3 regions of the Streptomyces sp. NPDC055243 genome follow, and region 2 is predicted to be linked to each of the others. Evidence: riboswitches for the same ligand, from Rfam matches in the RefSeq annotation. Region 2 holds a riboswitch; each other region holds the start of a gene.
The links. A riboswitch is a leader RNA that binds a small molecule or an ion and turns the genes downstream of it on or off. The one in region 2 is predicted to bind thiamine pyrophosphate.
Positions count from the first base shown of each region.

Region 1: another riboswitch for thiamine pyrophosphate. It lies ahead of thiO (glycine oxidase ThiO); the one in region 2 lies ahead of thiC (phosphomethylpyrimidine synthase ThiC).
Region 3: another riboswitch for thiamine pyrophosphate. It lies ahead of thiM (hydroxyethylthiazole kinase); the one in region 2 lies ahead of thiC (phosphomethylpyrimidine synthase ThiC).

Region 1 covers NZ_JBITWR010000007.1:19,708-29,551, reverse strand. The annotation lists gene metF (methylenetetrahydrofolate reductase [NAD(P)H]) at 1-488, opposite strand, end outside; gene thiE (thiamine phosphate synthase) at 577-1,227, opposite strand; gene ACIGXX_RS21095 (Rv2175c family DNA-binding protein) at 1,315-1,680, opposite strand; gene ACIGXX_RS21090 (NAD(P)/FAD-dependent oxidoreductase) at 1,735-2,901, opposite strand; TPP riboswitch at 3,086-3,198, shown strand; gene thiO (glycine oxidase ThiO) at 3,196-4,386, shown strand; gene thiS (sulfur carrier protein ThiS) at 4,383-4,601, shown strand; gene ACIGXX_RS21075 (thiazole synthase) at 4,608-5,402, shown strand; gene pknB (Stk1 family PASTA domain-containing Ser/Thr kinase) at 5,494-7,458, shown strand; gene ACIGXX_RS21065 (deoxyribonuclease IV) at 7,494-8,378, shown strand; gene ACIGXX_RS21060 (DUF4396 domain-containing protein) at 8,468-8,968, shown strand; gene ACIGXX_RS21055 (sulfite oxidase-like oxidoreductase) at 8,994-9,626, opposite strand; gene bfr (bacterioferritin) at 9,801-9,844, shown strand, end outside.
Region 2 covers NZ_JBITWR010000004.1:172,866-182,709, reverse strand. The annotation lists gene ACIGXX_RS13660 (DUF5326 family protein) at 1-78, shown strand, start outside; gene ACIGXX_RS13655 (IclR family transcriptional regulator) at 459-1,184, shown strand; gene ACIGXX_RS13650 (SsgA family sporulation/cell division regulator) at 1,288-1,725, shown strand; gene ACIGXX_RS13645 (YibE/F family protein) at 1,787-3,205, opposite strand; TPP riboswitch at 3,277-3,431, shown strand; gene thiC (phosphomethylpyrimidine synthase ThiC) at 3,424-5,205, shown strand; gene ACIGXX_RS13635 (hypothetical protein) at 5,310-6,185, opposite strand; gene ACIGXX_RS13630 (metallophosphoesterase) at 6,367-7,446, opposite strand; gene ACIGXX_RS13625 (LacI family DNA-binding transcriptional regulator) at 7,698-8,819, opposite strand; gene hisC (histidinol-phosphate transaminase) at 9,198-9,844, shown strand, end outside.
Region 3 covers NZ_JBITWR010000005.1:282,253-292,096, forward strand. The annotation lists gene ACIGXX_RS17255 (helix-turn-helix transcriptional regulator) at 67-975, shown strand; partial or broken gene ACIGXX_RS17260 (transcriptional regulator) at 1,050-1,476, opposite strand; gene ACIGXX_RS17265 (purine-cytosine permease family protein) at 1,668-3,065, opposite strand; gene ACIGXX_RS17270 (TenA family protein) at 3,062-3,751, opposite strand; gene thiD (bifunctional hydroxymethylpyrimidine kinase/phosphomethylpyrimidine kinase) at 3,757-4,590, opposite strand; gene thiE (thiamine phosphate synthase) at 4,587-5,225, opposite strand; gene thiM (hydroxyethylthiazole kinase) at 5,472-6,302, opposite strand; TPP riboswitch at 6,296-6,421, opposite strand; gene ACIGXX_RS17290 (hypothetical protein) at 6,541-7,023, shown strand; gene ACIGXX_RS17295 (hypothetical protein) at 7,031-7,348, opposite strand; gene ACIGXX_RS17300 (hypothetical protein) at 7,381-7,830, opposite strand; gene ACIGXX_RS17305 (cytochrome P450) at 7,818-8,207, opposite strand; gene ACIGXX_RS17310 (acetolactate synthase large subunit) at 8,478-9,844, shown strand, end outside.

The DNA of each region.
Region 1 (9,844 bases), on a different contig from region 2:
GCGGGGAAGGCCGCGACGCCCACGCAGAAGTCGCCCGACTCCTTGATCAGCTCGACCAGTTCGGCGGCGTAGGTGAGGCCCTTGGGGTGCTTGACCCAGTCGGCGAGGGGGTCGCCGGGCGGGTCGCCGCGGACCGCGAGCATGTTCCTGATGCCCGCGTCCGCGTACTGCCCGATGATGTTGCGCAGCTCGGCCACGGAGTGGTCGACCGCGGTCAGGTGCGCGACCGGCGTGAGCGTGGAGTCGGCGACGATCTGCTGCGTCTCCTTGACCGTGCCCGCACGCGTCGAGCCGCCCGCTCCGTACGTCACGGAGACGAAGCTGGGAGCCACCGCCTCGACCCGGCGCAGGGCGTTCCACAGGTTCCGCTCGCCCTTCGGGGTCTTCGGCGCGGAGAACTCGAACGAGTACGTCGTCTTGCCGGTGGCGAGCATGTCGCGCACGGTGCGTGCGCGATCAGATCTGGTGGAAGCAGTGCCTAGGGCCATACGGGCAGGTTAGCGACGGGGCACCGCTACCGGCCAATCTCCGTCCAACCTGCGGACAACCTGGCCGAAGTTGGCCGAAGATCGCCGGTCAGGCCGTACGCAGGCGCTTCGCGAAGTCGGCCGCCGCGGCCGCCGGATCGTCGGCCTCGGTGATGGCCCGTACGACGACGACGCGGCGGGCGCCCGCTTCGAGCACCTCGTCCAGATTGCCCGCGTCGATGCCGCCGATGGCGAACCAGGGGCGGTCCGTGCCGAGCGAGGCCGTGTACCGGACGAGGTCGAGTCCAGGGGCGTACCGGCCCGGCTTGGTGGGGGTCGGCCAGCAGGGGCCCGTGCAGAAGTAGTCCACGCCGTCCTGCGTCGCGGCGGCCGCCGCCTCGGCGTCGGCGTGCGTGGAGCGGCCGATCAGGACGTCCTCGCCGAGGATGCGGCGGGCCGCGGGCACCGGCAGGTCGCCCTGGCCCAGGTGGAGCACGTCGGCGCCGATGGCGTGCGCGACGTCCGCGCGGTCGTTCACCGCGAGGAGCTTGCCGTGCCGGCGGGCGGCGTCGGCGAAGACCTGGAGGTGGTCGAGCTCCTCGGCCGCCTCCATGCCCTTGTCGCGCAGCTGCACGATGTCCACGCCGCTGCCGAGGACGGCGTCGAGGAACTCCGGGAGGTCTCCCTGGCGCTTACGGGCGTCCACACACAGGTAGAGGCGGGCGTCGGCGAGCTGCTCGCGGGCAGGCTTGGCGGCCATGGAAAGGTCCCCCCGGTCGTCGGTGGCCTACGGGCCGCGGGTCCCCTGGGGGACGCGCGGCCCGTACGCAACGGTTTTCCGTGTCGGTCAGACGGCGAGCGCCTGGGCGCGGCGCTTCACCTCCGTCCCGCGATTCTCGCTCAGGGCCTGCGCGGGGGTGCCGGGCAGGGTCTCGTCGGGAGTGAAGAGCCACTCCAGCATTTCCTCGTCGGAGAAGCCGTCGTCCCTCAGGAGCGTCAGGGTGCCGGTGAGGCCCTTGACGATCTTGTCGCCGTCGATGAAGGCGGCCGGCACCTGAAGCGCGCGGTTCTCACCACGGCGCACGGCGATCAGCTGGCCCTCCTTGACCAGCTGGCGCACGCGCGTCACCTCGACGTCGAGCAGTTCCGCGATGTCGGGGAGGTGGAGCCAGGCGGGGACAAGAGCATCAGTCTTTGCGTCAATCTCGGTCACGGGGTCAAGCGTAGCTCCGGGCACCGACAGCGGCCGGTCACCGGGTCCCGTCGGCTACGGCAGCACGGCCTTCTTCAGCGGCACCGCGGGGTCCGCCACCAGCTCAGGGGCGAGGCGGGCGCCCGCCTCGATCAGCTTGCGGCCCTGCGCCAGGTCCCGGGGGCGGCCCACCGCGAGGACGGCCACCAGGGCGCCCCGCAGGAACCAGCACACGGTCCAGGCGGCGCCCGAGGGGTCGCCGCGCCACACCAGCTCGTCGGCGGAGGCGTGGTGTCCCGCGTACTGGACGAAGCGGCCGAACTGCTCGGACCAGAAGTACGGGACGGGGTCGTACGCCGAAGGGGTCTCGCCGATGATGTTCGCCGCCACCGTGCGCGGTCCCTGGAGGGCGTTGTCCCAGTGGTGCACGAGAAGGCGCTCGCCATACCTTCCCGAAGGGAAGGAGGAGCAGTCGCCGACCGCGTACACATCGGGTTCCGACGTGCGCAGGTGGTCGTCGGCGAGGATCTCCCGGTGGGCGCCCAGGGCGATGCCGGAGTCCGCGAGCCAGTCCGTGGCGGGGCGGGCGCCGATGCCGACGACGACGGCGTCCGCGGGCAGCCGGGTGCCGTCGTCCAGGAGGACGCTGCCGGGCTCGACGCGATCCACGCGCGCGTGGGTGCGCAGTTCGGCGCCGGAGTCGGCGTACCAGGAGGCCATCGGCGCCGCGACCTCCGCGGGGAGTGCCCCCGCGAGCGGTCGCCCGGCGGCTTCGACGACGGTGACCGAGCAGCCCGCCTCACGGGCGGCGGTCGCGAACTCGGCGCCGATCCAGCCCGCGCCGACGACCACGATGCGGTGCTGCTCGGCGAGCACGGGCCGCAGCCGCTCGGCGTCGTCGAGGGTGCGCAGCAGATGGACGCCGGGGACCCCGGAGGCGCCGGGCAGCAGGATCGGTTCGGCTCCGGTGGCGATCACCAGGGCGTCGTACGGGACCGGGCCCCGCTCGGTGTCCAGTTCGTGGTCCGCGGTGCGGACGCCCGTGACCTCGCGGCCCAGGCTCAGCTCGATGCCGAGCGCCTCGAAGTCGATGTCGAAGGCGGAGCCCTCCGCCTTGCCGAGCAGCACGGCCTTGGACAGCGGCGGTCTGTCGTACGGCTGGTGGGGTTCCGCGCCGATCAGGGTGACCGCACCGGGGAACCCCTGCTCGCGCAGGGCCACGGCGGTCTGCACCCCGGCCATCCCCGCGCCGACGACGACCACCCGGCGCTCTTCCTGCCTCCGCTGCTCACTCACCCGATCACTCTAGGGCGGCGGGCGACGCCGGACTCAGTGCGCGACGGGGAGATCTCTGACACACCGTCACCGCCCATACCCGGACAGCTCCCCTACTGCCGCCGGACGCCAGGGGCTAGGGTGGCCGATGCAGAGCACTCGCGGGAGCCCGGACGCACCGGGCTGAGAGGGAGGCTGGACGGCCTCCGACCGTACGAACCTGATCCGGGTCATGCCGGCGAAGGGAGGGGCTGGACGCCCATGCATCCACGGACACCACCTCACGCGACGACCGACGTCGTGGTCGTAGGCGGCGGCATCATCGGCCTGGTCACGGCCTGGCGGGCGGCCCAGCGCGGCCTGTCCACCGCGGTCGTGGACCCCGAACCGGGCGGCGGCGCGGCGCAGGTCGCCGCGGGCATGCTGGCCGCGGTCACCGAGCTGCACTACGGCGAGCAGACGCTGCTGGCGCTGAATCTGGCCTCCGCGCAGCGCTATCCCGCGTTCGCGGCCGAGCTGGCCGAGGCGAGCGGCCGCGATCTCGGCTACCGCGCGTGCGGCACGCTCGCCGTCGCGCTCGACTCCGACGACCGCGCCCACCTGCGCGAACTGCACACCCTTCAGCAGCGGTCGGGGCTCACGTCGGAGTGGCTGAGCGGGCGCGAGTGCCGCCGTCTGGAGCCGATGCTCGCACCGGGCGTCCGGGGCGGCCTGCGCGTCGACGGCGATCACCAGGTCGACCCGCGCAGGCTCGCCGCCGCGCTCGTCGTGGCCTGCGAGCGGGCGGGAGCGATCTTCCACCGCACCTGGGCGGAGCGCCTGACCGTCGCGGGCGACCGGGCCACCGGAGTCGTCCTCGCCGACGGCACCACCCTGGAGGCCGGTCAGACCGTGCTCGCCGCGGGCAGCCTCAGCGGGCGCCTCGCCGGGGTTCCGGAGGGCGTACTGCCGCCCGTGCGCCCCGTGAAGGGGCAGGTCCTTCGGCTCACGGTGCCGGAGCGGTACGCGCCGTTCCTGAGCCGCACCGTGCGCGCCGTCGTGCGCGGCAGCCACGTCTACCTGGTGCCGCGCGAGAACGGTGAGCTCGTCGTCGGCGCGACCAGCGAGGAGCTCGGCTGGGACACGACGGTCACCGCGGGCGGCGTGTACGAGCTGCTTCGGGACGCCCACGAGCTCGTACCGGGCATCACGGAACTGCCGCTGACCGAGACCCGCGCGGGCCTGCGCCCCGGCTCCCCCGACAACGCGCCGCTGCTCGGCCCGACCGCGCTCCCCGGCCTCCAGCTGGCCACCGGCCACTACCGCAACGGCGTACTTCTGACGCCGGTCACCGGTGATGTGATGGCGCACGCCCTGACCACCGGTGAACTGCCCGACGATGCACGGGGGTTCACCCCCCTGCGCTTCGTCCGCACCCCCCTGACGCAGCCCTTCGTGGAGCAGCCCGCATGACTCTCTCAGCCGTTACCGCCGTCTTCGTCAACGGAGAGGCACGCGATGTGGCCGCGGGCACCACGCTCGAAGCCCTCGTCGCCACGCTCACCGCGGCCCCTTCGGGGGTCGCCGCCGCGCTCAACGAAACCGTCGTACCGCGCACCCGGTGGTCCACCACCCCGCTCACCGACGGGGACCGCGTCGAGGTCCTCACCGCGGTCCAGGGAGGCTGAACCGACATGGCGGACGATCCCTTCGTCATCGGCGGGCTCACCCTCTCCTCGCGCCTGATCATGGGTACGGGCGGTGCGCCGAGCCTGGACGTGCTCGAACGTTCCCTGGTCGCCTCCGGTACGGAGCTGACGACGGTCGCGATGCGCCGCCTCGACCCCGGGGTGCAGGGCTCGGTGCTCTCCGTGCTCGACCGGCTCGGCATCCGCGTCCTGCCGAACACGGCGGGCTGCTTCACCGCGGGCGAGGCCGTCCTGACCGCCCGGCTCGCGCGGGAGGCGCTCGGCACCGACCTGATCAAGCTGGAGGTCATCGCGGACGAGCGCACGCTGCTTCCCGACCCGATCGAGCTCATCGACGCCGCCGAGACCCTGGTCGACGACGGCTTCACGGTCCTTCCGTACACGAACGACGACCCGGTCCTCGCCCGGAAGCTGGAGGACGTGGGCTGCGCGGCGATCATGCCGCTCGGCTCCCCCATCGGCTCCGGGCTCGGCATCCGCAACCCGCACAACTTCCAGCTGATCGTCGAACGCGCGGGCGTGCCGGTGATCCTGGACGCGGGGGCGGGCACGGCGTCCGACGCGGCGCTCGCCATGGAGCTGGGGTGCGCGGGTGTGATGCTCGCCTCCGCCGTGACGCGGGCGCAGGAGCCGGTCCTCATGGCCGAGGGCATGCGGCACGGGGTCGAGGCGGGGCGGCTCGCGTACCGGGCCGGGCGAATCCCCCGGCGGCACTTCGCCGAGGCGTCGTCGCCCGTGGAGGGCATGGCCCGGCTCGATCCGGAGCGGCCCGCGTTCTGAGCGTCGCGTGCCTGTCACAGCTCGGCTGCAGTCGGGGCCCGGGCCAACCCGGGCGGGCACCGGTGTCGGCGGTGGCTCGTAGACTCCCTTCGTGGACACGACCCTTCAGGACCCGCTCGTCGGGCAGGTGCTCGACGGCCGCTATCGCGTGGACGGGCGGATCGCGGTGGGCGGGATGGCCACGGTCTACAGGGCCGTGGACACCCGCCTCGACCGCGTGCTCGCGCTCAAGGTGATGCACCCGACGCTGGCCGCCGACGTCTCGTTCGTCGACCGCTTCATCCGCGAGGCGAAGTCGGTCGCCCGGCTCTCGCACCCGAACGTGGTGGGGGTGTACGACCAGGGCGCCGACGGTGCGTACGTCTATCTCGCGATGGAGTACATCGCCGGCTGCACCCTGCGTGACGTGCTCCGCGAGCGCGGCGCCCTGCAGCCGCGCGCGGCCCTCGACATCCTGGAGCCGGTCCTCGCCGCGCTCGGCGCCGCGCACCGCGCCGGGTTCGTGCACCGCGACATGAAGCCGGAGAACGTCCTCATAGGGGACGACGGCCGGGTCAAGGTCGCCGACTTCGGCCTCGTGCGCGCGGTGGACACCGTCACGAACACGACCGGCACGGTGCTCGGCACGGTCTCCTATCTCGCACCCGAGCAGATAGAGCACGGCACGGCCGACACCCGCGTGGACGTGTACGCGTGCGGCGTCGTGCTCTACGAAATGCTGACCGGCGCCAAGCCGCACTCCGGTGAATCGCCCGCCCAGGTGCTCTACCAGCACCTCCACGAGGACGTGCCGCCCCCGTCGGCGATCGTCCCGGGGCTCGCCGTCGAGCTGGACGAGCTGGTGGCCTCCGCCACCGCCCGCACGCCCGACGTCCGCCCGCACGACGCGGTGGCGCTCCTGGGGCAGGCCAGGCAGGCGCGGGCCGCGCTCTCCGTCGAGCAGCTGGACGCGGTGCCTCCGCAGGCGCGCGCTGACCACGGAGAGCATGACAACTCCGACGACCGTACGAGCGTGATCCCGCGCGCGGTGCGATCCGTGCAGCTGCCGCTCCCGACGGACGACGATCAAGGCCGGCAGGACCGGCAGGACCAGCTCAACCGCACGAGCGTCCTGCAGACTCCGCCGCCCGCTCCCCCGGCCGCCCCCGGCCGCGGACGGCCCGGCAACCCGCGCCGCGGCGTGCTCGCGGTGGTCGCCGCCGTCCTGCTCGCACTGGGGCTCGGCGCGGGCGTCTGGTACATCAACTCAGGCCAGTTCACGAAGGTCCCGCCGCTCCTGGCGAAGACCGAGTCGGCGGCCAAGAAGCGGCTCGGCGAAGCCGGGCTGGACGTGAAGGACGTCAAGCGCGCGTACAGCGACACCGACAAGCGCGGCACGGTCATGGCCACCGACCCCGGGGCCGGCGAGCGCATCCGTGACAACGGCCGGGTGACGCTGACCGTCTCCATGGGCCCCGAGATCGTGAAGGTCCCGAGCCTCAAGGGCACTTCCCTGGCCGAGGCCAGGAGCAAGCTCAAGGACGCCGGTTTCGCTCCCGGGATGACGAACAAGGCCTTCAGCGAAGAGGTGCGCAAGGGCTCCGTGATCAGGACGGACCCGAAGTCGGGCACCAAGCGCAAGGCGGGCTCCGCGATCGCGATCGTCGTCAGCAAGGGCCCCGCGATCGACGTTCCGGACGTCACGGGCGAATCCCAGGCCGACGCGACCGCCGAGCTGGAGGACCTGGGCCTCAAGGTCAAGACCAAGACGGAGCGGGTCTACTCCGACGAGGACAAGGGCACCGTCCTCGAACAGTCCCCCACGGAGGACCAGCGGCAGCTCGCCGAGGGCGACACGGTCACGCTCACGCTCTCCAAGGGCCCGGAGATGATCGAGGTCCCGGACGTCGAGGGCATGAGCGTGGACGACGCCACGAAGGAGCTCAAGGACGCGGGCTTCACGGTCGACGAGGACCGCGGGCTGCTGAACATCTTCGGGGATACGGTCAAGGGCCAGTCGGTGGAAGGCGGCGACGAGGCGCCCAAGGGCTCCGAGATCACCATCGAGATCCGTTGACGGGACGCTCACGCGCGCATGCCACCCTTGAGCGCGTGAGCAGCAACAAGTCCCCCATCGCAGCGTCCCGCAATCCCGTCGGCGGCCATGTCCCCGTGGCCGGCGGCCTCGCCTCCGTCGGACTCTCGTACGCCCGTGAGCTGGGCGCCGAGGCCGTCCAGGTCTTCGTCGCCAATCCGCGCGGCTGGGCGACCCCGCCCGGCAATCCGAAGCAGGACGAGGAGTTCCGCGCGGCCTGCGCCGCGGAGAACATCCCGGCGTACGTCCACGCGCCCTACCTCATCAACTTCGGCTCGCACACCGAGGCGACCGCCGAGAAGTCCGTGGAGTCCCTGCGCCACTCGCTGCGCCGGGCCCGCGAGATCGGCGCGCTCGGCGTCGTCGTGCACACCGGCTCGGCGACCGGCGGCCGGGAGCGCTCCGTCGCGCTGCGGCAGGTGCGCGAGCGGATGCTGCCGCTCCTGGACGAGCTGACGCACGACGACGACCCCTTCCTCCTCCTGGAGTCGACCGCGGGCCAGGGCTTCTCGCTCTGCTCCCGCACCTGGGACTTCGGCCCGTACTTCGACGCGCTGGACGCCCATCCGAAGCTGGGCGTCTGCCTGGACACCTGCCACATCTTCGCGGCGGGCCACGATCTGGCCGGTCCCGGCGGCATGAAGCAGACCCTCGACCTGCTGGTCGACACGGTCGGCGAGGGCCGCCTGAAGCTGGTGCACGCCAACGACTCCAAGGACGTGGTCGGCGCCCACAAGGACCGTCACGAGAACATCGGCACCGGCCACATCGGCGAGGACCCCTTCCGCGAGCTCATGCTCCACCCCGCGACCGAGAACGTACCGCTGATCGTCGAGACCCCCGGCGGCAAGGAAGGCCACGCGGCGGACGTGGCACGGCTGAAGGAGCTCAGGAGCAGCTAGGGACCCGGAGATCCCTTGAGGAATACCCCCTAGGGGTATACAGTTCTTGCCAGGCGGCAGGAACCGTTGTCCGACGTTGGGGGATTCTCATGCAGCACGATCACGCCACCGAGCACGACCACCACACCCACGAGGGCCATCAGGGCCTGGGCAAGGTCAGCTGGCGGACGGCGGCCCAGGCGACCCTGCACTGCCTCACCGGGTGCGCCATCGGCGAGGTCCTCGGCATGGTCATCGGCACCGCGCTCGGCTGGGGCAACGTACCGACGATGATCCTCGCGATCACCCTGGCCTTCTTCTTCGGATACGCGCTGACCCTGCGCGGCATCCTCAAGGCGGGCGTCGATTTCAGGACGGCGTTCCGGGTCGCGCTCGCCGCGGACACCCTGTCCATCGCGGTGATGGAGCTCATCGACAACGGCGTGATCGCGCTCTGGCCCGGAGCGATGGACGCCCACCTCTCGGACCCCATGTTCTGGTGGATCCTCGCCATCGCCCTGGCCGCCGCGTTCGTGATCACGACCCCGGTCAACAAGTGGATGATCGGCCGCGGCAAGGGCCACGCCGTGGTGCACCAGTACCACCACTGACCAGGCACGACAGAGGTACGCGGGACTAGAGCTCGGGGCCGTCCCCGGGCTCTTCCTGGTACGAGTAGCGCTGCTCGGTCCAGGGGTCGCCGACGTTGTGATAGCCGCGCTCCTCCCAGAAGCCGCGGCGGTCGGCGGTCATGTACTCGACGCCGCGGACCCACTTGGGGCCCTTCCAGGCGTACAGATGAGGCACCACGAGCCGCAGCGGAAAGCCGTGCTCCGCGGTCAGTAGCTCGCCCCCTTTGTGGGTGGCGAAAATCGTGCGCTCGTCCATGAAGTCGGCCATCCGCAGATTCGAGCTGAAGCCGTACTCGGCCCAGACCATCACGTGGGTGGCGTCGGGCGCGGGCGGCGCGATCTCAAGGAGCGCCCTCGCGGGCACCCCGCCCCATTCGGCGCCGAGCATGCTGAACTTGGTGACGCAGTGCAGGTCGCCGACCACGGTGGCGTACGGAAGGGCCGAGAACTCCTCGTGCGTCCAGCAGTGCTTGTCCCCGTCGGCGGTGGCCCCGAAGACCCTGAACTCCCAGCGCTCCGGGCGGAACTTCGGCACCGGGCCGTAGTGTGTGACCGGCCAGCCGCGCTGGAGTCGCTGACCCGGTGGAAGCTCCGGCTCCACTGCTTCCCGAGATGCGCGATCCGCCGGCTGACCCATGCCACCATCCTGACAGACCCGGGGCGGTGGACGTGACCAGGAGGCCACTGACGGGCGCCGGCCGGACGTTGATTGGGGCAACTCCTACTAAGCGTGCACTTACTGGACGGCCTCTCGCACCGGTGCAAGGATGCGCGGAACCTGCCCAGTTACCACGTGGAAGGAGCCTCTGCGATGCAGGGCGACCCCGAGGTCATCGAATTTCTCAACGAGCAGCT
Region 2 (9,844 bases):
GTGGCGCTGGTGGGTGGACTGATCTACGTCGTACGGAAGTTCATATCCGGGTCGACCTCTTCGCGCAGCGATTGGTGATTTTTCGCAACAGTTCGCTCGGGTGGGGGAAGTTTCCCGCTGTGGGGGCTTAGGCCGGCGGCCACCGGTTAGAGTCCGAAAACCGACGCGGGGTGTCGATCCCCGCGCGCGGGCGCCCTGCGCTCCCACCCGTGTATCCCGGGCACGGGCGGAACCCCCACGCGTTTCGGGAGTGAACCTTGGCCTCGGTTGACGCCACACCCGCCGACACCTCGTCCAACGACCCTCCGTCCGCCGGCTCCCCGCCCGCTGGCTCCCCGTCCAGTGGCTCCGCCTCCCGTGGCTCCTCGGCCAAGGGCTCCCCGGCGAACAACGCCTCGTACGGCGCACCGCCGACCGTCACGGCATCAACTGCCGCCGCGCCGACTCTCATTGGCTCGGTGCAGCGGGCGATGCGGTTGCTGGAAGCCGCCTCCGCGCATCAGGAGGGCGCCCCCGCCAAGCAGTTGGCCCGGGAGGCCGGGCTCGCGCTGCCCACGGCGTATCACCTGCTGCGCACGCTGACCCACGAGGGCTATCTGCGCCGGGACAAGGGAGTGTTCGTGCTCGGCGAGGCGGCCGAGCGGCTGAGCGCGAGCGGGGCACAGCAGAATCGTCGCGGCATGATCGGCGAAGCCCTGGAGCACTGGCGCGACGCCATCGGGGTGCCGGTGTACTTCGCCGTCTACCGCGAGGGCGAGATCGAGGTCGTGGCGGTCGCGGACACGCCGGGCAATCCGGCGGTGGAGGAGTGGGCCGACTTCCGCGAGACGGGACACGCCCATGCGATCGGGCAGTGTCTGCTCGGCCAACTCGACGACGAGCAGCGCCAGGACCACCTCTCCCGCTACCCGGTGCAGTCGATCACTCCGTACTCGGTCCACGACGACCGGGCCTTCCTGCGCCGTCTGGAGGGGATGGGCCGGATGCGGCCCGTGGTGGAGCGGCAGGAGTACGCGTTGGGAACGGTCTGTGCCGCGATTCCGATCACTGCGGGTAACACGGCGGCGACGATGGCGATTTCCGTTCCGTCCTATCAAGCAGATCGACTACTGCCTGCGGCCGCGAGGTTGCAGAATGAGATCGGAAGGCTACTGGGGACACTTGCCTTCTCTATCAGCATCTGAAAACTCACTCCTTGTGATCTGATGTGTACGTTAAGCAAGATGCCATGAGTGTCAGGGAGTTGGTTCCTGGCCAGTCGAGCTTTAGCGACGGGGTAGGCGGGCGATGCGCGAGTCGGTCCAGGCAGAGGTCATGATGAGCTTCCTCGTTTCCGAGGAGCTGTCGTTTCGCATCCCGGTGGAGCTGGGTTATGAGAGCGGTGATCCCTACGCCGTCCGGCTGACCTTCCACCTCCCCGGCGACGCCCCTGTGACCTGGGCCTTCGGACGTGAGTTGCTGGTCGACGGGGTGGGCGGGGCGTGCGGCGACGGGGATGTGCACATCGCGCCCACCGATCCCGAACTGCTCGACGAGGTGCTCATCAGGCTTCAGGTCGGGCCGGACCAGGCGCTGTTCCGGGTGGGGATTCCGCCGCTGCTCGCCTTCCTCGACCGGACGGACAAGCTGGTTCCGCTGGGGCAGGAGCGGGCGCTCGCCGATCTCGAGACGCACCTGGACGAAGCGCTGGACCGGATCCTCGCCGAGGAGCAGAGCGCGGGCTGACCCCCGCGATCCAAGAGGCGCAGCCGTACGGCAGATTGGTGCATTTCGTGGCATCGGCCGCTCAGGCCTTGCGGCGTCGGCCTTTTCCGCCTCGGGTCTGCTTGGCGGCCGGAGTGGCACCGGCGCCGCCCGGGTGGCCCGCGATCCCCGGGTGCGACGTGCCTGCCGGGTGCGCCGTGCTTCCCGTACGGCCCGCGGGGGTCGAGCGGTCGGCCGAGACCACCAGGGCCGCGAGCGCGGTCGTCACCGGCACGGAGGCGACCAGGCCGATCGAGCCGACCAGGGTGCGCACGATCTCCTCGGCGACCAGCTCGCTGTTGGCCACCGTGCCCACGCTGCTCTGGGCGATCGAGAAGAGCAGCAGCAGGGGCAGCGCGGCGCCCGCGTAGGCCAGGACCAGGGTGTTGACGACCGAGGCGATGTGGTCGCGGCCGATGCGGATGGCCGCGCCGTACAGACCGCGCCAGCCCATCGTGGGGTTGGCCTGGTGCAGTTCCCAGACCGCGGACGTCTGCGTCACCGTCACGTCGTCGAGCACGCCGAGCGAGCCGATGATGACGCCGGCGAGCAGCAGACCGCTCATGTCGATGTCCGGGTACAGGCCGTGGATCAGGCCGGTGTTGTCGTCCGTGTTGCCGGTGAGTGAGGCCCAGCCGATGAAGAGCGAGCCGAGCAGCCCGATGAGGAGCAGCGAGATCAGCGTGCCCAGGACCGCGACCGATGTGCGCGCCGTGAGCCCGTGGCACAGATAGAGCGCGATCAGCATGATGGCGCTGGCCCCGATCACCGCCACGACCAGCGGGTTCGAGCCCTGCAGGATCGCGGGCAGGATGAAGAACGTCAGGACCAGGAAGCTCAACGCCAGGGCGACCAGGGCCATGACGCCACGCAGCCGGCCCACCACGACGACGGCGAGCGCGAAGATCCCGGCGAGCAGGGCCATGGGGAACTTCCGGTTCACGTCGGTGACCGAGTACTGGAGCTCCTCGGGGGCCGATGGCTCATAGGCGACCACCACCTCCTGGCCCTCGCGCAACTGCCGCGGTGAGTCCGGCTGGACGATCTCGGTGAAGGTGCGGCCCGTGTCCTTGCCGCTGGTCACCTCGATCGTCGCCTTCTTGCAGATGCCTTCCGCGCGGGACTGCGCGGACTGCCCCTCGGCGGTGGAGGTGTCGCCGTTGGGCGGGGTCTGCGAGGCGTTCACGTCCTTGCAGGAGAGCTTCTGCACCTTGGTCACATCGGCCGACTGGGTCTGCCGGTCGAAGCCGACTCCGGTGCGCTCGTGGGACGGAGCGCCACCTGGCCAGAACACCGCGAGCCCCACGAGCACCGCGGTGGCGAAGGGAATCAGCACGGCGGCGATGACCTTGCGCAGATGCTTGGAGACGGGCGCGGCGGGACCGTGGCTGTGGGAGTGCCCGTGCGGGTCCGGAGGCACGTTCGGGACGGGCGGCTGGGACGGCGGCTGTGTGGTGGTCACTGCCCGATCATCGCAAGAACGGCGGGGGCCCTCTGTTCAGCGCGCCCGATAGGACGCTAGCGTGGAGACACCTTTGCAATCGCGGGAGCTCGGAGCACCGGGCTGAGAGGGCGCTGACCTCCGTACGAAGCGGCACAAATGTGCCCGAGCCGTGCGGGATTCGCTGCGTCGACCGCCGAACCTGTTACCGGGTAATGCCGGCGTAGGGAGTAGGTCTCATGACCACAGCGGACGCACGCACGCCTGCCTCGACGCAGAACCAGAGCGACGAGGCCGGGAAGTCCATCGGCTGGCACAAGGCGTACGTCGAGGGCTCACGCCCCGACCTGCGGGTGCCGGTCCGACAGGTGCACCTCACCAACGGCAAGGCCGTGACCCTGTACGACACCTCGGGGCCGTACACCGACGAGTCCATCGACACCGACGTCCGCAGGGGCCTCGCGCCGCTGCGCGAGAACTGGATCATCGCTCGCGGCGACACCGAGGAGTACGTGGGCCGCCCGCCCCGTCCCGAGGACGACGGCATCAAGCACACCTCGCCGCGCGGCGGCCTGAAGAACCTCGACGCGGTCTTCCCCGGCCGTCCGCGTCAGCCGCGTCGCGGCCGAGAGGGCCAGGCGGTGACGCAGCTGGCGTACGCCCGTCGCGGCGAGATCACGCCCGAGATGGAGTTCATCGGGATCCGCGAGAACCTCGATCCCGAGGTCGTGCGCGCGGAGGTCGCCGCCGGTCGCGCCGTCATTCCCGCCAACGTCAACCACCCGGAGATCGAGCCGATGATCATCGGCAAGAGGTTCCTGGTGAAGGTGAACGCCAACATCGGCAACTCCGCGGTCACCTCCTCCATCGAGGAGGAGGTGGACAAGATGACCTGGGCGACCAAGTGGGGCGCCGACACGGTCATGGACCTGTCCACCGGGCGCAACATCCACACGACCCGCGAGTGGGTCCTGCGCAACTCCCCCGTCCCCATCGGCACCGTGCCGCTCTACCAGGCCCTGGAGAAGGTCGACGGCCAGGCCGAGGCGCTGACCTGGGAGATCTACAAGGACACGGTCATCGAGCAGGCCGAACAGGGCGTGGACTACATGACGGTGCACGCGGGTGTGCGCCTTCCGTACGTCCCGCTGACCGCCAACCGCAAGACCGGCATCGTCTCGCGCGGCGGTTCGATCATGGCTGCCTGGTGTCTCGCGCACCACAAGGAGAGCTTCCTCTACGAGAACTTCGAGGAGCTCTGCGACATCCTCGCTGCGTACGACGTGACGTACTCGCTCGGCGACGGGCTGCGGCCCGGTTCGATCGCGGACGCCAACGACGAGGCGCAGTTCGCCGAGTTGCGCACCCTCGGGGAACTCAACACGATCGCCAAGCGTCACAACGTACAGACCATGATCGAGGGCCCGGGACATGTCCCGATGCACAAGATCAAGGAGAACATCGACCTTCAGCAGGAGATCTGCGAGGAGGCGCCGTTCTACACGCTCGGCCCGCTGACCACGGACATCGCGCCCGCGTACGACCACATCACCTCCGGCATCGGTGCCGCGATGATCGGCTGGTGGGGCACGGCGATGCTCTGCTACGTCACGCCCAAGGAGCACCTGGGCCTGCCCAACCGCGACGACGTGAAGACCGGCGTCATCACGTACAAGATCGCGGCGCACGCGGCGGACCTCGCCAAGGGGCACCCGGGCGCGCAGGACTGGGACGACGCGCTCTCGGACGCGCGCTTCGAGTTCCGCTGGGAGGACCAGTTCAACCTGGCCCTCGACCCGGTCACGGCGCGGGAGTTCCACGACGAGACCCTGCCGGCGGAGCCCGCGAAGACGGCGCACTTCTGCTCGATGTGCGGGCCGAAGTTCTGTTCCATGAAGATCTCGCACGACATCCGCCGTGAGCACGGCGGCACGCAGAACGAGATCGAGGCGGGCATGGAGCAGAAGTCCAAGGAGTTCGCGGCAGCCGGAAACCGCGTGTATCTCCCGATCGCCGACTGAGCAGCGGCTCGCCCACTGACCAGCGGCTCGCCGACTGATCAGCGCCAGCGCGTGGTGCTTCGGGCGGACGGCCGTGACCGTCCGTCCGCCCGAAACCGCGCGTACTACTCCGGCTTGTGGTCGGGCCCGCCGAAGTCCGGGCTTGAGAAGTCCGGGCTCGAGAAGCTCGGGCGCGGTCCCGCCGCGGGGCCGCCGTCCGGGCTGCTGAATCCGGGCCTGTTGTAGCCGAGGTGGGGCATGCGGCTGCTCGGGTCCGCCGCCGGCGTACGAGCCGCGTGCGCCGCCCCCGGATCCGCGAGCGCCTCCCGCAGGAACGGCAGGAGACCGCGCTCCAGGAGTGCCTCGCCCCAGGCTTCCCTGGCGCGGACCACCTCCTCGTTGTGTTCGCCGTACGAACCGGCCTGCAGCGAGGTGGAGCCGTTGCGCAGGGCGGTCAGGAGCAGGCCGATCGCAGCGATCAGGATGCCGCCTGCGGTGAGCGCGCCGAACAGCCACCCCGCGGTGAGCAGGGTTTCCGCGAAGGCGGGCTCGGGGTTGAGCATCTTCAGGATGTAGCCGACGAGCAGGAAGATCGCGGCGGCCGCCCCGGCGAGAACAGGTGCGAGCACCGCGACGACGGCGACGGCCCCCGCCCCCGATGCCTGGGTGGTGACCTCCCCCATCGTGGTGGCGAGACCGAGGCCGCCGGAGCCGGCTTCCGCCGGGCCCTCTGGGCTCCGCTCCCGGATCGATGGTGCGGCAGATCCGCTTTCGCGCAGTTCCTCGCGGACCTTCACATAGTGCGTGTACTCGGTCGCGGCGGCGGCAGTGATCAGCGCCGTGGCGTTCAGCGCCATGGTGCGCAGTTGCTCGGGATTGAGCCGCTCGCCCACTGCGGCGAGATCAGGACGGTTCGGTGCGGTGCGCAGCGCCTCATCGAGGATCCGCTCGTATTCGGGGCGGTCCTCATTGAGCAGGTGTGGAGCGCTGTTCATGTGCATCCCCCGATGCTCCGTAGGGCTTGGGGCTCGCATGGCTACGAGCCGTCGGGCAGAAACGGAGGGGAGCCTGCTACGGATAAGCCGATGGTAGAGCCGTGACGGCACGCGGTGACAGGGGGTTTCCAGAAAAAGGCCCCTTGGCCAGCGTGATCGTGTAGGGGTGCACCTGCCCCGTGAACGCTCAGTTATCCAGGGGCAGTTGGCAGACCAGCAGTTTTCCGGCCATGGTCACGCCGCCGTCCATGGCGATGGCCAGTCCGCCTGCGTAGATGTGGGGGCCCTCGATGACGGGTCCGCCGCCGTCCGAGTCATCCTCGGAGCCGACATCGCCGAGCAGATACGGGATGGGGCTGTGGCCATGCACGATGCGGTGGCCGCCGTACATGTCGAGGAGTTCACGTACGGCATCGGGGCCCGACTCGTCCCGGAAGGCGAAGCGCTTGGTGAACTTCCGGAAGAGATCCCAGCACTCGTCCGCGTCGTTGCGCGTGAGGGTCTCGCGGACCGTGTCGTTCACGGCTTCGATCGAGTCGCCGTAATCCAGGTAGGCGGTCGTGTCGGAGTGCATCAGGAGATGCCCGTCCTCCGACTCGATCGCGTCGAGGCGGGCCATCCACTGCAAGTGGTGGTCTTCCAGGCGTTCCATGTCGGTCTTCTGGCCGCCGTTCAGGAGCCAGGCCGCCTGGAAGGTGGCCGTGCCGGCGCCCGAGTTGACCGGGGTGTCCCCGAACCGCTTCGCGCCGAGCAGGAGCAGCTCGTGGTTGCCCATCAGGGCCTTGCAGTAGCCGCCGGCGGCCGCCGCCTGCGCGGACAGGCGCATCACGAGGTCGATGACGCCGATGCCGTCCGGGCCGCGGTCGGTGAAGTCGCCGAGGAACCACAGGCGCGCGTTGCCCGCGGCCCAGTCGCCGTCGCCGTCGATGAGTCCCTGCTCGTGGAGGGCCCCGAGCAGCTCGTCCAGATAGCCGTGCACGTCGCCCACCACGAACAGCGGGCCGTGCTCGTCGGTCGCCTGCGGAGGCTCGGGCATGACCTGCACCTCCACTTGCACGGTGTCGCCGCGATTGATGACGGGCAGGTCGCGCTGGGTGGGGGTGTAGCCGTCGTCCGGCGCCCCGGGGATGTCCCCCGAGACGCCCGGAGCCGCCACGCCCGCCGAACCCCCGTCGACCGGACCGGTCTCATGGACGTACGCCGGAACGCGGAAGTCGCGCAACGTCGCCGTCCGCACATCGGGTCCCTGACCGGCCCCCTGAGTCATCGACCCCTCCACCACCATTGCGCCGCATCTGCACCGAGATCGGACTGCCTGGTCGCAGCGGCCCGCGGTGTCGTCCGCCCATCATAGGAATGCGGCTCGCGCTGTGTGGTGCACCAGGGGTGGTGAATCAGTGCGGAACCCCAGTTCACCGAGGTTTTCTCCCGAATTGGGTAGGGGTTTCCCCACAGGTCACGACCGGGCCGTGCCGGGCAGGACTGGTTGACGGGGGTTCTCCCCGCCCGGCGGCCCGCTCAACCGGGTCCGGGCGAGCGGGGTGGGCTGACCGTCGTACGCGGTGGACGTCGCTCGGACGAGGTGCGCACGATCAGCTCCGTCGGTATCACCTGCTCGACGGGCCGGCCCGAATCCAGGCCTTCGATGGCGTCGATCAGGAGCTGGACGACGGCCGTGCCGATGCGCCGCGGTTTGAGCGAGAGCGTGGTGATGGGCGGTTCGGTGGTGGCGTAGACGGTGGACTCGCTGCAGCACACGAGCAGCAGGTCGTCCGGGACGCGCAGTCCGTACCGGCGGGCGGCCGCGAGGAGATCGGTGCCGTTGGGGTCGAAGAGGCCGTAGACGGCGTCGGGCCGGTCCGGTCGGGCGAGCAGCCGGTCGGCCGCGACGGCGCCCGCGCAGGGGTCGTGGGCGGGGTAGGACTCGTAGACGGGGTCCTGGCCGACGCGTTCGCACCAGCGCAGATAGGCGGTCGTGGACAGATGGGTGTACGTGTCCGTGGTGGTCCCGGTGAGCAGCCCGATCCGGCGGGCTCCGGCCGCCGCGAGGTGGTCGAGGATCTCCAGGACGGCCGCCTCGTGGTCGTTGTCGACCCAGGCGGTGACCGGCAGAGACCCGGCCGGGCGGCCGTCGGACACCACGGGCAGGCCCTGGCGCACGAGTTCGCTGACGACGGGGTCGTGGTCGGACGGATCGACGACGACGGTGCCGTCGAGCGCGACGTTCGACCACACGTCGACCGGGCTGCGCCGGGAGGTGGCGGGCAGGATGACAAGGGCGTAGCCGCGGGCCAGCGCGGCCGAGGTGGCGGCTCTGGCCATCTCCGCGAAGTACGCGAATTCGGTGAAGGTGAAAGGTTCATCCCCGTAGGTCGTCACGGTCAGGCCGATCAGGCCCGACTTGCCGGTACGGAGCGTTCGGGCCGCGGCGGAGGGGCGATAGCCCAGCCGTTCTGCGACCTCGCGGACATGGCGTCGGGTGGCGTCCGGGAGCCGCCCTTTGCCGTTAAGAGCGTCGGAGACAGTCGTGATGGAGACACCGGCGGCGGCGGCGACGTCTCTGATGCCCGCTCGACTCTGCCGGTTGCCCCGGCGGGCGGTCTCCGCTCGGCTCACCTGGTGGTTCCCTGCTGCTGTCATGGCGAGCCGATAGTAGGGCTCATGGGGGTGGGTAGTGCGGACGCATATTCACTCGTTGACAGGCACGTTTCTGCATGGCCAAAACGGGTCAACAACCTTGGATTGCAAGGGAGTTGGCCGGTTCCAGGGTGGACGGTCCTTTGTCGCCGCGCACTGGCCTGCCAAATGAGCGATGTCTCGAAGAGGTCTCAACTCACCTTCACGGGTGATGCGCGCCACGGAGTGAGCCACCGGCGCGTGCAGGAGGAGGGAGCGCTCCCCCCCTCTGCGCGCGCCTGTCGGAGCGGATCTCCCTGACCCATTCGCAGCAGAGCTGAATCCTCATAAGGTGAGGAGTATTGAAGTCAGGGTGTTCAGGTGTTCAAGAGGAGGACTGCGGTGAGCGAGACGAGCCCGAGGCTGCGTGCCGAGCTGGAGGGTATCCCCACCTACAAGCCGGGGAAGCCTGCCGCTGCCGCCGGACCGGTGGCCTACAAACTGTCCTCGAACGAGAACCCCTACCCGCCGCTGCCGGGCGTCATGGAGAGCGTGCTCGCCGCCGCGGGCACGTTCAACCGCTACCCGGACATGGCGTGCACCGGCCTGATGAGCGAAATCGCCGACCGCTTCGGGGTGCCGGCGTCCCACGTGGCGACCGGCACCGGCTCCGTCGGCGTCGCGCAGCAGCTGCTCCAGGCCACGTCGGGCCCGGGTGACGAGGTCATCTACGCCTGGCGGTCCTTCGAGGCGTACCCGATCATCACGCAGGTGAGCGGTGCCACGTCGGTGAAGGTGCCGCTGACGCCGGGGGACGTGCACGACCTGGACGCGATGGCCGACGCCATCACCGACCGGACGCGGCTGATCTTCGTCTGCAACCCGAACAACCCGACCGGCACCGTCGTGCGCAGGGCCGAGCTCGAGCGGTTCCTCGACCGGGTGCCGAGCGATGTCCTGGTGGTGCTGGACGAGGCCTACCGCGAGTTCATCCGGGACGCCGAGGTGCCGGACGGCGTCGATCTCTACCGCGACCGTCCGAACGTCGC
Region 3 (9,844 bases), on a different contig from region 2:
TCGGGGGTAATGACAGGGCCCCCCTCGGCGCTGCGCGGCAGACGTAGGGCGGGTGAGACTGGGGGCATGGCATCGACGAGCGCACACAGCGAGGGCGCCGAGCTGGGCCGCTACCTGCGCGCCCGCCGCACCCAGACCAGCCCCGAACGCGTCGGCCTCACACCCGGCGCCGGCACCCGCCGCACCCCGGGACTACGACGCGAGGAGCTGGCCACCCTGGCCGGCATCAGCATCGACTACTACGTTCGCCTGGAACGCGGCAAGGAGACCCGCCCCAGCCCCGCCGTCCTCGACGCGCTCGCCCGCGCCCTGCACATGGACGACCAGGAGCACCAGCACCTGCGCGAGCTCGCCGCCCGCGCCGCCCGCTACGTCGCCGAACCGCCGCCCGCACCCAGCCGCACCGTGCGACCCCACCTCAAGCTGCTGGTGGAGTCCCTGCGCCCGAACCCCGCGTACGTGATCAGTCGTAGCATGGACATGCTCGCGTGGAATCCCGGCGGGCTCGCCCTGTACGCGGGACTCGAAGACTGGCCCGCCAAGCACCGCAACCTCGCCCGCTACCTCTTCCTCCACCCCGCGGCCCGTGATCTCTTTCCCGACTGGGACCGCCAGATCACCGCCTGCGTCGCCCGCCTGCGTGCCACCGCTGGCACCGCACCCGATGCGCCGGATCTGACCAACCTCGTCGGTGAACTCCTGCTCAAGAGCCCGGACTTCGCGGGCCTGTGGGAGCGCTACGAGGTGACAGGACGCAAACCCGCCCACAAGACGTTCCAGCACCCACAGGTCGGTGCCCTCACCCTGACCTCGCAGTCCCTCCACATCGAGGGCACTCCGGGGCAACGCATCGGCGTCTACACCGCCGAACCCGGCAGCCCCGACCACGACGCCCTGCTGCTGCTCGACATGACCGCTCCCCGCCCCATGCACAGTCCGGCTCGCGGATCGACGCCACCGGGAACCTCCTCGTAGGACGGCCGCGCCCTGCCGTGGGCTCGCCTACGTGGCGGTCGAGGGTCGGGCGTGGTCGGCGGCCCAGGACGCGAGGACGCGAGGATGCGCAGGCCGTCGCGGGTGGGCGATCCGAATTCTGCGGTCCATACGGCGAGTTGCTGGTCGGGGTCGGTGCTGGCGGTGGGGGTGTCCCAGTCCAGCGACAGCTCTCCGGCGACGGCATGCAGAAGGGTCTTGGATCCGACGCTGAGGGTGGCAACCTGGCGCGCGGGCCCACCACGTGCGGAAGTCCGTGTCCTGGACGCACAGTTCACCCACCAGTGCGGTCAGCCGTGGATCGTCAGGATATTTGGCTGCCTCCATGCGCAGTTGTGCGACCGCCGTGCGGGCGACGGTTTTCCAACCGGCATAGAGATTCCGCATGGCAGGGTCGGTGAAAGGAATGCGGACGTAGTTGCGGTGCTTTTCCGGCACGGCTGCGAAATCGGTGACCATAGCAGCGGCGAGCGGGTTCCAGGCTGGCCTGCTGCCAGGACCGCAACATGCTCGTACAGGTGTACTCGCCGATCGCCCACGGCACGCTCCTCGACAGTTGACACATCAAGACGATCGCCCCCCCGGTTGCCGGATGGCATCGGGTGGGGCGGCCGTGCATGCGGCGGCGTGCTCCGAGGCGTCGCTGGCCCAGGTAGCACCCGTGGTGCTACGAGTTACTCCCCGGGGTGCCGCTCGGCCGACGCTGCCACGTGCCGCCCCCTTAGGCCCACGGCGAGGGTGGTGAGGGCGGCTACCGCGAAGGAGAGCAGGGAGGCGCTCATCCACGGCTGGACGGTGAAGCCCACGGCGTCCTGCAGCCAGGCCCAGAAGTCGGACCAGCCGGCGATGTTCGTCGGCGCGATCAGTTGGTAGGTGGCGAAGCCCAGTGCCCAGGGCAGCAGCATGACCCAGCGGGTGGGGGCCTGTTCGGAGACGTCCCAGGTGCGGTGGCCGCCGAGGACGAAGTAGTCCACGACGAGGACGGCGAACATCGGGATGAAGACCGCGCCGATCAGGTAGAGGAAGCTGGCGTAGCTGTCCATGTTCACCAGAAGGGCCAGGACCGTGGCCAGGGTGCCGCTGATCAGGCACAGGATGCGGCGGTCGGCCCGGGGCAGCAGGTTCTGGACGGAGACGGCGGTGGAGTAGACGTTGGCGAAGGACTGGTCGACCTCGCGCAGGACCAGGACACCGAAGCAGATCACGCCGACGCTGGTGGCGGTGAACGGGTCGAAGACCTTGTACGGGTCGGTGGTGTCGAACGCGATCATGGCGAGGGCGGCCACGCCGAGGACCGAGCCCGCGACGCCCGCGAGGGTCTGGCCGATGACCAGGCCGCCGAATGCCTCCTTCTCGCTGCGGGAGTGGCGCGCGTAGTCGGCGACCAACGGCAGCCAGGAGATCGACACGGCGATCACGCTGTCGGCGGCGAACCAGAAGTCCTTCCAGGAGCCGCCCTCCAACGGAATGCCGCGCCCGGCCAGGTCCCAGCCCAGGTAGCAGATGGCCAGGACGACGGCGATGGTGACGTAGCGGCGGATGATGCGCAGGGCGCCGAGCGGGCGCAGCGTGAGCGCTGTCGTCACCGCGCCCGCGAGCAGTACGTACAGCCAGCCGGGTCCCGGGTCGCCGAAGGCCTGGCGGGCCAGGATCTTCAGGCCGGTGGAGATGACCACCAGCTCGAAGACGGCCCAGCCGACCATCTGCAGCACGTTGAGGACGGTGGGCAGGTAGGACGCCTTCGCGCCGAACAGGCCGCGCAGCAGGACCATCGAGGGCGCGCCGGTGCGGGCTCCGGTGATGGCGGCGAGGCCCAGGGCGGCGGTGCCGATCAGGGTGCCGACGACGGACGCGGTGACGGCCGCGGCGAACGACAGGGTCGGAGCGCCGGTGCCCAGGGGGTCGAGGACGACCAGCATGCCGCTGAAGCCGAGCAGGCTGACGCCCAGGTTGGCCCAGAAGGTGCCTTGGTCCAGGCCGCTGAGGACCTTGGGTGTGGGCTGGTCGAGGGTGAGCGGCGCCTCGTTCGCCGGGGCCGGTCTGGGGGTGGCGGGTTCGGTGGTGGTCGTCACTTCGCGGGCTCCGAAACCTGGGCAGGAGCGGCGCCCACGGGCCAGGTCTCCATGCGCCAGGCGGCGTCCCAGAACATCCACTCCCAGGTGGACGCGGTGGTGAAGACCGTACGCATCCGTGCGCGGGTGGCCGGGTCGGCCTGGTCCGCAAGCCGGTTGACGATCTGTCGGGCGTGTTCGGTGGCGGCTTCGAACTCCTCGTCGGCGTACGTGCCGATCCAGTCGCCGTAGGGGTGGGTGGCGAGGTCGCCGGCCGACTCGAGGAGCGCCCGGCCCACCTCGGCGTAGATCCAGAAGCAGGGCAGGACCGCGGCGGCCAGCTCCGGGTAGCCCTGGGTGTGAGCAACCGAGAGCAGGTAGGAGGTGTACCCGGTGCAGGTGGGGGAGGGCGTCCAGGCGTCGACGTCGACGACGTTGCTCTCGTGCAGGGAGCTCTCGACGATCACGGCGTCGTGGGCGGACTTCGCGAAGAACGCGATGTCCTGCGGCAGGTCCGCCTTCGCGGCGGCGCTGGCCAGCGCGCGGGCGTAGCCGCGCAGGTAGTGGGCGTCCTGGGCCAGGTAGGAGACGAACTTCTCCCGGTCCAGGGTGCCGTCGCCGAGGGCGATGACGAACGGCAGCTTGTCGATGGCCGCACGTATCTCGGCGGTGGCCGTCCACAGCTCGTCGCAGAACGTTGTGGTCATGGGGCTCAGCTCCAGTACTGGTGGAAGTGGTGGACAGGTCCGTGGCCGCTGCCGATGTGCAGGGTGTCGGCCGCGCGCAGGGCCCCGGTCAGGTACGCCTTCGCGGCACTGACGGCTGTGTGCCAGTCGTCGTGCTGCGGGCGCAGGGCGGCGATCGCGGCGGAGAGGGTGCAGCCGGTGCCATGGGTGTTGCGCGTGTTGACGCGAGGTGCGGACAGCTCGGTGACGCCAGCGGCACCGGCGCCCGTGGCGTGCGTGGCGTCGACGAGGATGTCCACGGACGCTGCGTCGTGTGTGTGGTGGCCGCCCTTGAGGAGGACGCGCCTGGCGCCGGTTTTCAGGAGTGCGTGGGCCTGCTCTATGGCTTCTGCGCGGTTCTTCGCCGCGGCGGTGCCCAGCAGGTCGCCGGCCTCGGGGAGGTTGGGGGTGATCAGGTCGGCGAGAGGCAGCAGACGATCGCGCAGCACCGCCACCGCATCGGCCTCCAGGAGACGGTGGCCGCTGGTCGAGACCATGACGGGGTCCAGGACGACGTACCGGGGGCGGTGCCGCTCCAGGGCTTGTGCGACGGCTGCGGCGATGCCGGCGTCGGCCAGCATTCCGATCTTGACGGCGTCCACCGGGACGTCGGCGAACAGCGTGTCGAGCTGCTCGGTGACGAACGCCGGGGGGATGGCATGGATGCCGGTGACGCCTTGAGTGTTCTGGGCGGTCAGGGCGGTCAGAACGGCTGTTCCGTAGGCGCCGTTGGCGGAGAACGCCTTCAAGTCGGCTTGAATCCCGGCGCCGCCGGAGGGGTCGCTGGCGGCGATGGTCAGGGCGATGGGCGGGCTGGTCACGCGGGGATCTCCTGTCGCAGAGTACGCACGAGGGACTGGGCTGCCGCCTCGGGGTCGGGCTGCCCGCAGACCGCACTGACGACAGCGATCCCGGCCACGCCGCTTCTCATGACCGCGGCGGCCTCGGACACGCCGATCCCGCCGATGGCCACGCAGGGCAGCGGGCTCTCCCGGACGATCTGAGCCAGGCCGCCCAGACCCAGCGGGGCGTCCGCGTCCGGCTTGGTGGACTGCGGGAACACCGGCCCGACACCGAGGTGGTCGACGGAGTCCGGCACGTGCGCCAGCTGCTCAAGACGACTGACGGACAGGCCGATGTACTTATCGGGACCGAGCTGGCGCCGGGCGCTCTCGGGGGAGACGTCCCGCTGCCCGAGGTGGACGCCGTCCGCGTCCAACCAGACCGCCACGTCCAGGCGATCGTTGACGATCAAGGGGACGCCCGTGCCCGCGAGTTCGGCCTGGATCGCACGGCCGAGCGAGAACAGCGTGCGGGCGTCCGCGTCCGGATCGCGCAACTGCACGGCGGTGACGCCGCCCTTGACGGCCGCCGCAACGGTAGCGGCGACACCGCGGTGCCCGCAGAGTCTGGTGTCGGTCACGAGATACAGGGACGGATCAAGAGGAGGTCGCATGGGTTGCTCCTTGGGGTCTCCCGGCCGGGGAAAGGCGTGGGAAACGCATCGGGAGGTACGGGGGACGGCAGGCCCTGACATGCAGGGACCTTGAGTTGTGCACCGGGGCGAGTTGGGGGACAGGGCAGCCGGACTCGGTGTCGGGGCCGCCGCCCCGGGGTGGGCGGGCACTGTGCGGCGGGTGGCGTCCAGGCCACTGCTCACGCAGGCCCCGCAGTACGCGCAGTACGCGCAGTACGCGCATGCTCAACGCAGGTGGAGAGCCTCGGTGAGCCGCTCAGGGCTGAGCTCGTACAGCGCGTCGATCAGGGCGACGGCGAACGTGCCGGGCCCCGCAGAGCGGGTGGCGGCGTCCTCCGCGGCCACCGTGAGCAGGCCGGTCGCGGCAGTGGCGGCCAGCAGCGCGTCGCCGGTGACGGCTGTGCAGGCGGCCACCAGGGCGCCGAGTGAGCAGCCCGTTCCCGTCACCAGAGTCAGCAGCGGGTGCCCGTTGGCCAGGCGCACCACGCGCGTCCCGTCCGTGAGAACGTCCTCCGGTCCGCTCACCGCGACCGCACAGCCGTAGCGCCGGGCCAGCGCGCCCGCCGCGGCCAGCGCCGCCTCGGGGGCGTCCGTGCTGTCCACGCCGCGTCCGCCCGTGCCGCCGTCCAGTGCCAGGATCTCGGAAGCATTGCCGCGAACGACCGCTGGGGTTGCGCTCTCCAGCAGTTCGCGGGCGAGTTCGGTGCGCCAGGGCAGCGGGCCGACCGCTACGGGGTCGAGCACCCACGGCCGCCCGGCCCCGGCCGCTTCGGTGACCGCGACGCGCATCGCCGCCGCCGTCACGGACGTCACCGTTCCCAGGTTGACCAGGACACCGCCGGCCACCCGGGCCAGCGCTCCGGCCTCCTCCGCGCTGTGCACCATGGCGGGGGCAGCCCCCGCCGCGAGCAGCACGTTCGCGGTGAACTGCGACACCACGACGTTGGTCAGGCAGTGCACAAGGGGTGCGGAGGTCCGCAGCGACGCGATCACATCCGCCACGGCATCACGGGAGACGGCAGTGCCGTGCTGGGCAGGTACGGAGGCAGTATCCATCGTCAACACTCTTCCTACGCCGGCATTACCCGGTCCAGGTTCATGCGGTCGGCGGAAAGGGGAGCAAGTCCCGTCCGCCCTCTCAGCCCGGCTACTCCCGAGCTCCCGCGGTGGTCGCTAGGCAATGTACCTCCTTCGGGGAAGGGGGTTCGCACTCGGGTACCTCACAAAACGGCATGGATCTGCACGGATCTGTTGGCGGAACTGACTGGGGATCCTCTGGCCACCAGGGCCCGACTTGTCCGTATTGGCTGATGCCGCAAGCGGTGTGCAGGAGGGCCACGTCCAGGTACTGGACCTCTTCCGACACCGCATCGCCACCTGGACCGGTACGTGCCTACCCGCCGGTCCTACCTGCCGGGCCGACGGCGGCCACGTCGAGCCCGACCGCTGTGACCAGCAACTGCTGACGGCCGATCTCGCCCGGCCCCGCTGCAATGCGACCGCCACGGCCTTCACCGATGAGCACGGCCCCTGGGGATGCGTCAGCGATCGCACGGTACGCAGCCTGCGAGCCATCGGCCCGAGGCCTTCAGCGGACGCGGGCACCTGGTTGAAGGCATTCTGGCCGGCTGTCATCTGCCGCGAGCAGCAACGGATGACGCAGCTGTGCGAGACCTGCTGGAGCGCCGGCGCGCTCCGAAAGGCCGGCAACGACAGTGAGGCTCTAGGTTCTGTCTCTCCGATCACGATCGGAGAGACAGAACTGCCGACGGCGTGAAGTCTGCTCAGTTCTTACGTGCAGTTATCAGAGCGAAGGAGAGGAATTCTCCGCCGTCTGTGGTGAGCATGTCGATGACGGGCTGGTTCGCGCTCCGGCCGTCGGGCGTGTGCTCGGCTGCTGCCCGGGCCCACAACAGCCAGTCCCGCCAGGCGTCTTGTGGCAACCACGCGGAGGTGACCTCCACGAGCTCGGTGATCGCCCACTGAAAGCGCCACCACTCCGCCGTGTGCCAGGCAATCGCCTCCCAGCCGACCACCTTCTTGATGTGAGGTGGGATGGCTCCGAGCTCACGGACCTCCCGTGTCGTGGCGGGAGTCGCCATCGCCAGATGTCCGCCAGGGCGGAGGAATCGCGTCAGGTAGGGCAGGTAGCTGTCCGCCGTTCCGAAGTACGCCACCCTGCGCGAAGAACGCCGCGCCGAGATCCCGGTCGGCCGCGCTCACCGCGGCGGCGAACCGCGCCACGGCGGCCGACGGCCACAGCGCGAACACCTCCTCCACCGCGCTCGGCCCCGGACGGGCCGAGCGCGGCGCGCACCCGGTCGAGGAACGCGGGCGCGGTCAGGCAGGAGGGTTCGAGCAGCTTCTCTCCCCACACGCCGGGCGGAACGGCCAGCACGGTCAGATCCTCGCGCCGCACGCCGGTGCGAGCCAGGGCATAGTCGGCGAACTCCGCATCCGGCTCGCAGCACAGGACGAGAAGGTCGCCGGGGCGGGCGAACCAGAACAGGCGCTGGGTCCAGGCGCGCATGTCACCGCGCGCCCGTATAGAGGGGTCGATGTGGTTGCCGATCAGGATGCGCACGGCGGACTCCAAGAGATGGGCGAAAGGGTCAACGGCGGAAGGAGGACAGCGGGCAGCGAGTCGAAGGCCCGCATGGTCGCGGTACGCCGCCGCACTCCGTCGCCCGCGGCCTCCAGACGGGCGGAGTGCCCGGCCAGGGCCGCGACCAGGGCGCGCAGGCCCGCCTGGGCGACCGTCGTCCCGATGCAGGAGTGCGGCCCCCGCCCGTAGCCGAGGTGACGGTTCGGGGAGCGGTCGAGCACCAGGTCGTCCGGCCACTCGAAGGCGGCCGGGTCGCGGTTGGCCGCCGCGAACAAGGCGACGACCCTCTGCCCCGCCTCGATGTCGATGCCGCCGGTCCGGCAGGCCCGCACGGCGATGCGCGTGGTGCCCTGCACAGGCCCGTCGAATTGACGTTCCTACAACACCCTGAAGTCGTATCGGCGGGTGGCCAGCCGGTGGTGAGCAGCACCGATGCTCTGGAATGACGTCCAGCACCCACCAGACCCTGGCTGCGGTCTCTGACGAGGAACGCTGGGCGGCGATCAAGAATCCGAGGGTCTGGCTCGTAAGACCCGGTCCGCAGGCGTCCGAGCGGTGGGCCGGGGTAGACGACTGACCGGCCCGCCCATCGGCGCGGCCGAAACCCGGGAGAGGACACGATCAGCGTGAGCGACGCCGAGCACCGGAAGCAGACCCCCGACGGAGCGGCCGAACTCCTGGTGCGCTGCCTGGAGAACGAGGGCGTCGAGGTGGTGTTCGGCGTGCCCGGCGAGGAGAACATCCGTTTCACCAACGCCCTCGCCCGCTCGGAGAAGATCCGCTACGTCCTCACCCGGCACGAGCAGGCCGCGTCCTTCATGGCGGAGATGCACGGCCGGCTCACCGGCTCGGCGGGTGTGATGTCCGCGACGCTGGGGCCCGGGGCGATCAACCTGATGCTGGGCGTCGCCGACGCCATGACGAACAGCACGCCCGTCGTCGCGATCACCGCGCAGGTTGGCAAGGAGCGCAACTACAAGGAGTCCCACCAGTTCGTGGACCTGGTGAGCATGTTCGCCCCGGTCACGAAGTGGTCGGCGGACGTCCCGGCCACCCAGGCCATCCCAGAGATGGTGCGGCGCGCGTTCAAGACCGCGGAGTCCGAGCGGCCCGGCGCCGTCTACCTCGCCGTGCCCGAGGATGTCGACGAGGCGACGGACGGCTCGGACCTGCGCCCGCTGCGCAGGGACGTCGTGCAGCCCGAGGCGCCGTCCCCGAAGCAGATCAAGCGGGCGGTGGAGCTGCTGCGGGAGGCCCGCCGGCCGGTGATCCTCGCCGGACACGGCGCGGCGCGCGGCGGCGCCGAGGAGTCGCTGACGGCGTTCGCTACCGCACTCGACGTGTCGACGGCGACCACCTTCCACGGCAAGGGCGTCCTGCCCGACGACCACCCGTGCGCGACCGGCACGTTCGGCTTCATGCGGCGCGACTACACCAACTTCGGGTTCGAGGAGGCCGACGTCGTCATCGCCGTCGGCTACGAGCTGCAGGAGTTCGACCCGTCCCGGATAAACCCAGATGGTGACAAGAAGATCGTCCACATCCACCGCTTCCCGGCGGAGGTGGACGACAGCTACTCGGTCGACGTCGGCATCATCGGCGACATCGCCGCCTCCCTCGACGCCCTCGCCACCGCACTCGACGGCCTGCGGTGGACCATCGACGACGAGGACACCACGGCCACCCGCGCGCTGCTGGCCAAGGAACTCGAGCAGGGTGCCGCGGACGAGCGCTACCCGCTCGCCCCGCAGCGCGTCATCGCCGACACCCGCGCCGCGCTCGGTCGCGAGGACATCGTGCTGGTCGACACCGGCGCGCTGAAGATGTGGATGGCCCGGCTCTACCCGACGTACGCGCCGAACACCTGCCTCATCTCCAACGGCTTGTCCACCATGGGCTTCTCGCTGCCCGGCGCGCTCGCGGTCCAGCTCGCCAGGCCGCAGACGAAGGTGCTGGCGGCGGTCGGCGACGGCTCGTTCCTCATGCACTCCCA